2 regions of the Streptomyces yerevanensis genome follow, and region 1 is predicted to be linked to the other one. Evidence: riboswitches for the same ligand, from Rfam matches in the RefSeq annotation. Region 1 holds a riboswitch; the other holds the start of a gene.

What was found. Region 1 has a riboswitch for cobalamin ahead of OP79_RS03905 (CbtB domain-containing protein). Riboswitches for the same ligand answer to the same signal wherever they lie in the genome.
Region 2: linked by a shared signal. The riboswitch ahead of OP79_RS11715 (ribonucleoside-diphosphate reductase subunit alpha) and the one ahead of OP79_RS03905 (CbtB domain-containing protein) in region 1 are both predicted to bind cobalamin.

The regions. Positions count from the first base shown of each region.
Region 1 covers NZ_JNWJ01000003.1:78,722-82,792, forward strand. The annotation lists gene OP79_RS03895 (acyl-CoA dehydrogenase family protein) at 1-75, opposite strand, end outside; gene OP79_RS03900 (CbtA family protein) at 262-1,026, opposite strand; gene OP79_RS03905 (CbtB domain-containing protein) at 1,052-1,285, opposite strand; cobalamin riboswitch at 1,322-1,482, opposite strand; gene OP79_RS03910 (histidine phosphatase family protein) at 1,594-2,163, shown strand; gene OP79_RS03915 (four-helix bundle copper-binding protein) at 2,241-2,612, opposite strand; gene dhaK (dihydroxyacetone kinase subunit DhaK) at 2,785-3,777, shown strand; gene dhaL (dihydroxyacetone kinase subunit DhaL) at 3,841-4,071, shown strand, end outside.
Region 2 covers NZ_JNWJ01000009.1:138,314-142,384, forward strand. The annotation lists gene OP79_RS11715 (ribonucleoside-diphosphate reductase subunit alpha) at 1-1,323, opposite strand, end outside; cobalamin riboswitch at 1,468-1,608, opposite strand; gene OP79_RS11720 (ribbon-helix-helix protein, CopG family) at 1,710-1,949, shown strand; gene OP79_RS11725 (GNAT family N-acetyltransferase) at 1,956-2,462, opposite strand; gene OP79_RS11730 (nucleoside hydrolase) at 2,526-3,515, opposite strand; gene mctP (monocarboxylate uptake permease MctP) at 3,584-4,071, opposite strand, start outside.

The DNA of each region.
Region 1 (4,071 bases):
CGGCACCAACTCGGTGAAGTAGGCGCGCAGTTCGGTGCGCAACTCCTGCTGCTCCGGCGTGTATTCGAGATGCACGGCGCCTCCTGGCTCCCACGGGGCTCCTACTGGCCTGCTGCTCCGGCCGCCCTGTCTTACGGCGCACACCGTAGAACGTGTTCCAGAAATTGGGAACACGCGGGAGTGGGTAACACGTGGATGGCACGTGGGTGGCACAAGGAAAGGCCCCCGGTTGTCCGGGGGCCCATCGCTTGACTCAACTGTTCACTGCGGTACGGGAGTTGCCTGCGTGGCGCTCCCCCGCTGGGCAGCAGCCGTACGCGGAGCCAGCACGCGCTCCGCGAGGTACCCGAAGACCAGGCCGTACGCGGTCCACAGGGTCACCTGGATGGCGAGGGCGGCGAGCCGGTACTGCCACAGCAGGGTGCCGGGGAAGCCCTCCGGGACCATGTTGTACGACGGCAGGACCGCGTACGCCAGGCCGACGACGAGCACGAAGAAGGCTCCCGCGGAGAGGGTTGCGTTCCAGTTGCCCAGGCGTGGCGCGAGGCGCTTGCCGAGGATCACCGTGCCGACGGCCAGCAGCACGCTGAGTACGACCATCAGGAAGTACAGCGTGGTCCGCTGGTTGAGGGTGTCGGGGTCGCCGACGGCGGGTGGGTTGGCGGGGTACTTGAGGAACGGGACGACGTAGACCGCGAGCAGGCCCGCGGTCGACAGCAGCAGCGCGCTCGCGCGTGGCCCGAAGCGGCCGATCCTGCCGAGTGCGAAGCAGTACGCGAGGGCGGCGATGCCGCCGAACGCGACGCCGTAGACGAGGACGCCGGTGCTCAGACCGGCGGTGGACTGCATGGTGCGGCTGACGAGTTCCTCGCCGCCGTGCTCGTGGGCGTGGGCCTCCTCGAAGGCGATGGCCTCGTCGACACGTGGTTCGCCGAGGAAATAGGCGACGACCAGGGCGAGCAGGCCCGCGGCGAGTCCCGCGAGCATGCCACGCACCAGGAGGTTTCTGACGGTTGCTGAGTCCATGTGCTCGTACGCTTCCTCGTCGCCGTCAGTGACAGGGGAAGCCGAGGAGGTGGCGGGCGTCGTGCACCCACTCGTGCACGCCTTCGCCGGAGACCACGGAGGTGGCGCCCTGCTCGGCGCCGACGAAGTAGAGCAGGACCAGCATCAGGATGCCGAAGAAGACCGCCCAGGGGACGATCGCGCCGATCGGCAGCTTGGCCGGCACGGCGGCCGGTACAGCGGGGTTGGTCACGGTCGGCTGAGCGACGGACTGGGCCATGGCAGAACCTCCTGGGGAACTCGCGTCCCATCTTGGTGGTGCACAGGACGACGGCCACGGGTCTGACTTGCCCGGACTGCACCGCCCCTGGTGGGAGGCGGTCGCTACGGGCTTACAGTGGCGCGACCGTGCCGGATTCTCACCGGCTTCCGTCGAACCGTCGTCAATATCGACGTGACCGTACCGCGAAGCGGGGAGGCGGCCAAGGGCGCACGCGGTGCAGGAGAGTGCGCCGTTGCCCTGGTCATGCGCCAATTCCCGGTGTGGGCAAGGGCTTTGAGCGGGCGTTCGAGTACGAAAGTGGGCCGATGACCAGCCGAGTGATGTTGATCTCACCAGCGATCAGTGCCGCACTGCGGGAGGCGCGTTTCGACGACGGATGCCCTCTCGACCCCGCCGGGCTGCGGCTCGCGGAGGCAGCAGCGGGTGCGCTGCCCGCTGTGGACCGGGCCCTGGTCTCCCCCGGCGTGCGCTGCCGCGAGACGGCCGGCGCGCTCGGTCTCGACGCCACGGACGAGCCCGAGTTGGCGGGGCTGGACGTGGGTCGCTGGCGCGGCGCGAGCCTGGCCGAGGTGAGCGCCGAGGAGCCGGAGGCGGTCGCGCGCTGGCTGGCGGATCCGTCCTGCGCCCCGCACGGCGGTGAATCCGTACGCGAGTTGTGCGACCGGGTCGCCAAGTGGCTCGATTCGGCCGGGCAGTTCTCGGGCCGGACCCTCGCCGTCGTCGAGCCGGAGATCGTACGGGCCGTGGTGGTACGGGCGCTCGGTGCTCCGGAGCCGACGTTCTGGCGGATCGACGTACCGCCGCTGACCGCGACGGAACTCAGCGGTCGGGCCGGACGCTGGAACGTACGGGTGGGGCGGGGGCTCGGGGACTGACGGGCCGAGGCCTGGGCGGCTGCTCGTCACCTCAGGGCGGCCGACATCCCGGCAGGACCGTCACCCCAGCAAACCCGTCACCTCAGCAGGGCGAGGAACTCCGTGCAGGCGCGCGCACAGTCCCGGCAGGCCAGCGCGCCCTCCTCGGCGCCGGGGTTCCGGTCGAAGACGTGCGCGGTCTCCAGGCAGACGCCGCGGCACCACTCGACCTGGGCGCGCGTCGCGGCCTCGTCCTGCCAGGTCTGCTCGGCCAGCACGCGGCAGGTCGCGTCGCAGACCTCCGCGCACATGATGCTCTTGCGCCGCAGCTCCTGTTGATCTTCGGGACCGTCGAGATCGGCGAGACTCGCGCGCAGCGCACACACCCGCGCGCACTCGGTACACGCCTGCGCACAGGCGAACCGGTCCTCGAGGAAACGGACGAGTTCCTGCTGATCTGTCGCTGACACGCTGTCCGAGTAGCCGGACACCGTCACGCCAAACCCGGTGACGTCACCAAGCGGGCACGAGATCCGCCGTTCCCACCCGTGCCCAACCGCACTCGGCGATCGATACTTGACCCGCAGGCTTTGAGAGATCCAGGACGCGGCCACGGCTGCTCACCTCACCCGGAGGTACGGAATGAAGATGCTCATCAACGTCGCGGAGACGGTTGTCGCGGACGCGCTGCGGGGCATGGCTGCCGCGCACCCCGAGCTGACCGTGGATGTAGAGAACCGGGTGATCGTTCGGCGGGACGCTCCGGTGGCCGGGCAGGTGGGGCTCGTCTCCGGTGGCGGTTCGGGGCACGAGCCGTTGCACGGCGGGTTCGTGGGTCCGGGGATGCTGTCGGCGGCCTGTCCGGGAGAGGTGTTCACCAGCCCGGTGCCGGACCAGATGGTGCGGGCGGCCGCCGCCGTGGACAGCGGGGCCGGGGTGCTGTTCATCGTGAAGAACTACACCGGGGACGTACTCAACTTCGACATGGCGGCGGAGCTCGCCGAGGACGAGGGCATCCAGGTGGCGAAGGTGCTCGTCAACGACGACGTGGCGGTGACCGACAGCCTCTACACGGCGGGGCGGCGCGGCACCGGCGCGACGCTGTTCGTGGAGAAGATCGCGGGCGCCGCCGCCCATGAGGGCCAGCCGCTGGAGCGGGTCGAGGCGCTGGCCCGTCAGGTCAACGAGAGCTCCCGGAGTTTCGGCGTCGCACTGAGCGCCTGTACGACTCCGGCCAAGGGCAGCCCCACCTTCGATCTCCCGCCCGGCGAGCTGGAGTTGGGCATCGGCATCCACGGCGAGCCCGGCCGCGAGCGGCGCGCGATGATGACGTCGCGGGAGATCGCCGACTTCTCGGTGAACGCGGTCCTGGAGGACCTGAACCCCAGGAATCCGGTGCTGGTGCTGGTCAACGGCATGGGTGCGACGCCGCTCCTGGAGCTGTACGGCTTCAACGCGGAGGTGCAGCGCGTGCTGACCGAGCGTGGTGTCGCCGTGGCGCGCACCCTCGTCGGGAACTACGTCACCTCGCTCGACATGGCAGGAGCCTCGGTGACGCTGTGTCAGGTCAACGAGGAGCTGCTGCGGCTGTGGGACGCTCCGGTGCGTACGGCGGGCCTGCGCTGGGGCATGTGAGACCGGTCAACTCCCTTACCTGACAAGCACGATGACTACGCAAGCACCATGCGAGGAGATCCTGTGCTCGACGCCGACTTCTTCCGCCGTTGGATGACGGCGACCGCCGCTTCCGTCGACCGCGAGACGGAGCGGCTCACCGCCCTCGACTCGCCGATCGGCGACGCCGACCACGGCAGCAATCTGCAGCGCGGCTTCACGGCCGTGACGGCCACACTGGAGAAGGAGGCGCCGGGCACGCCGGGCGCCGTCCTCATGCTCGCCGGACGCCAGTTGATCTCGACGGTGGGCGGT
Region 2 (4,071 bases), on a different contig from region 1:
GTCCGTCACCTCCAGGATCTCCGTGCAGAGGTTGGAGGAGTGGACTGTGTGGCCGGGCAGGGCGGTCTGGTTGGCGGTGCGGTTGGCGGTGTCCTTGAAGGTCATCCAGCCGTTGCCGGTCTGCGCGAGGGTGCGCATCATGCGGCCGTACAGATCGCGGGCCGGGAGGGTCTTCCTCGCGAGGCCGTCCGCCTCCGCCTTGCGGTAGGCGGCGTCGAACTCCTCGCCCCACAGGTCGACCAGTTCGGGTACGTCGGAGGGGGAGAACAGGGACCACAGGCCGTCCTCGTCGACCCGGCGCATGAACTCGTCCGGGATCCAGTGCGCGAGGTTGAGGTTGTGCGTACGGCGGGCGTCCTCACCGGTGTTGTCGCGCAGCTCCAGGAACTCCTCGATGTCGGAGTGCCAGGTCTCCAGGTAGACGGCTGCGGCACCCTTGCGCCGGCCGCCCTGGTTCACGGCGGCGACCGAGGCGTCGAGGGTCTTCAGGAACGGGACGATGCCGTTGGAGTGCCCGTTCGTGCCGCGGATCAGCGCACCGCGGGAACGGATCCGGGAGTACGCGATGCCGATGCCGCCCGCGTGCTTCGAGAGCCGGGCGACCTGGTGATAGCGCTCGTAGATGGAGTCCAGCTCGTCCTTGGGGGAGTCGAGGAGGTAGCAGGACGACATCTGGGGGTGCCGCGTACCGGAGTTGAAGAGGGTGGGGGAGGAGGGCAGGTAGTCGAGCCGACTCATCAGGTGGTAGAGCGCGGCGACTTCGTCGACGGACCGGATGCTGTCGTCCTCGGCCAGTCCGGAGGCGACGCGCAACATGAAGTGCTGGGGCGTCTCGATGACCTCGCGGGTGATCGGGTGCCGCAGGAGGTACCGGCTGTGGAGCGTACGCAGCCCGAAGTAGCCGAAACGGTCGTCGGCCTGGGGGTCGATGAGCGAGTCGAGCCGCTCGGCGTGGATGCGTACGAACTCGGCGGTCCGCTCGGCGATGAGCCCTTCCTGGTGCCCCACGGCGACGGACTCGGTGAAGGACGTGACGCCCTGCGAGGCGGCCTCGGCGCGGATGCCGATGGTCAACAGGCGGGCGGCCAGCCGCGAGTAGGCGGGGTCCTCGGAGATGAGGCCGGCCGCCGCCTCGGTGGCCAGCTCGCGCAACTCCGTCTCGTCCGCGCGGGCGGACCGGCCGCGCAACGCGGCGGCGGCGACCCGGCCGGGGTCGGTGTCGGGGAGGTCGGCGGTCAGCTCGGTCAGGGTCCGCAACAGCGCGGTTCCGGGACTGTCGGTCTCCAGGGCTGCTGAAACCGGTTCGGCTGGCGCGATGGTCACGTGGGGCTCTCCCTCGCTCGGCAAGGGGCCTGCGGGGAGAGGGGGTTCGGGGCACACGGGCGTACGCGCTCTGCGACAGCGGGACGCCGCGTCCACCGGCCCACTCCGCGAGGCCCGGACGGTCATGGTCGCCCGGACCGGATTGGCCTGGGCGCGCTGTCGGCAGGTCCTCGGACTGACGCTCGCGCACGGCCAGTCCCGGGGACAGACATGCACAAGTACACCGTTGCGGGACAGTTCCGGATTCGCACCGGATTCCCCTGCGGCGACAGCGAGCATGAGCATACATCTTGTGCTGGGCTACGGAAGTGCACCCCACATGTTGTGTTGCATCGCGGAACCTCGATGGGACGCGACAGGCGAAGGCGTTGCGTTACGGTGCCTCCATGACGCCGGAGACCATCAGCTTGCGCCTGGACGAAGAGACGTATCGCGAGCTGGAAGAGCTGGCCGCCGCCTGGCGCGTCACTTTGGCAGAGGCCATCGGAGTGGCTGTGCACGAGGCGTACGTCCGGGAGCAGTACCGGCGTGCCGCCGCCGAGCTGGACGAGTGGCGCAACAACCCTGCCTATCGGGCGGAGGTCGCTGACGCGCGGGCGGAGGTTGAAGAGCCGCGTGTTTGGTGACGGCCGCTACAGCTCCAACTCGTAGGCCAGCAGGCTGATGTCGTCGAGGTGCGGGATCGGGTTCCAGTCGCGTTCCGGAGTGCGGGTGAAGCCGAGCCGTTCGTAGATGCGATGCGCGGAGTGCATGGCCCGCTGGGTGGAGAGCACGATGCGTACACAACCGGGAGTGGCCCGTGCCCGATCGACGCAGGCGTGTACGAGCGCCTCTCCGACACCCCGGCCACGAGCCTCCGGGGCGACGGCGAGCATCCGTATCTCGGCCTCATCGGGGCCCGAGATGTCGGCCATCGGTCCGCCGGACGGTACGAAGGTCACGCCGCCCAGCACGCGGTCGTGCTCGACGGCGATCAGCACATCGGCTGCGGCGGCCCGCTTCGCAACGTCCCGCAGCTCCCCCAGGTACCAATCACTCTCGCCGAAGTCGAGCAGGCCGTCCCCGAGATAGGCCTGCGCGGTGATCTCGCCGAGGGTCTCGTACTCGTCGGGCATCGCCTGCCTGATCGTGATGTCCATGGCTTGCAGTGTGCCGGAGAGGTACGACAACGGCCTGTGGATTTCGCCGCGGCCCTGTGTGGCTCAGCCCACCCCTGGCCACTGAGGCAGCGTCGCCGCGAAGTCCTTCGTGAAGTCGCGGGTGCCCGGCCCCAGGGCCACGCGCCCCGCGACGGCCGTGCGGGCGGTGAGCACGGGGGAGTCGGCGTAGTAGACACGCTGTGCGGCCGAGGGAATGAACACGGTCTTGCCGCGGGTCAGTTCGCTCGCGGACTCGACGATGACGGCGCCCTCCGCGGCGGTGATGAACGATTCGTCCGCGCACACCCCCACCGCGAGCGGATCGTGCAACGGGCAGGCGTCGCCCCCGCCGTGGCGGAGGTACGCGTCCATGTACACCCGCAGCAGCCGGACGGCGAGCGCCGTGCCCGGGCCCGCCGCCTCCAGGACGGCCAGGTCGGCGGGCCCGAGCAGGCAGCGGTGCGAGGCGTCCAGGTCGACCATCGTGAACGGGATGCCGGAGGAGACGACCACCTCGGCGGCGTCCGGGTCGGCCCAGATGTTGAACTCGGCGACCGGAGTGATGTTCCCGGGCACCTGCGCGGCGCCGCCCATGAACACGAACTTCTTGACGCGGTGGGCGAAGGCCGGGTCCTCCAGGAGTGCGATCGCCACGTTGGTGAGCGGGCCCGTGGCGCACACGGTGAGTTCGCCCTCGTACTCCCGGGAGAGCCGGATGAGGGCCTGCGCCGAGGACTCCGGCAGGTGGGCGGCCGTGGAGTCGGGCAGCGTCTCGTTGCCGAGGCCCGCCTTGCCGTGGAAGGCGGACGCGGACGTGTACGGGAGGCGGGTCAGGGGGCGGCCCGCGCCCCGGTGGACCGGTATGTCGGCGTCGATGCGCATTGCTCGGGCCAGGGCCCGGGCGTTGAGGTAGGTCTGCTCGGCGGGGAGGTTGCCTCCCACGGAGGTGTAGGCCTTCAGGTCCCACAGCCCCGTACCGAGCAGGTACTGCAGGGCCAGGGCGTCGTCGATGCCGGGGTCACTGTCGAGGACGATCGGTGAGCGAAGGGTCACAGCGGCCAGCGTAGCCGTGACCGGCTGGGCCGCCAGGGGGCGGCGGACTCCCCTGGCGGCCCCGGCGCTTAGTGCCCGGCCCCAGCCGTAGCCGGAGGCAGCTCCACCTGCACCCCCGCATCCCCCGCGTCCGCCGTGTAGTCCCCCGGAGACGTCTCGTCGATGCCGTCCGGCGCCTTCGCCGCCTTCAGTACGAAGGTCAGCACCACCGTCACCACCACGTTCAGCACGAACGCCGTCAGGCCGATGTAGCCCATCTCGCCGAGCCCCGGAATCTCCGCGTTGGAGCCGCCGAAGTGCTTCTGGGTCGGGGAGGCGACCCCGTACGCGGCCACCGTCCCGTACAGCATGCCGACCGCCCAGCCCGCGAGCAGTGCCCAGCGGTGGAACCAGCGGGTGAACAGGCCGCCGACCAGGGCCGGGAAGGTCTGGAGGATCCAGATGCCGCCCAGGAGCTGGAAGTTGATCGCGACCGTCTTGTCCATGGTCAGGACGAAGGCCAGCGCGCCCACCTTCACAAGGAGCGAGACCAGTTTCGAAACCTTGGTCTCCTGGG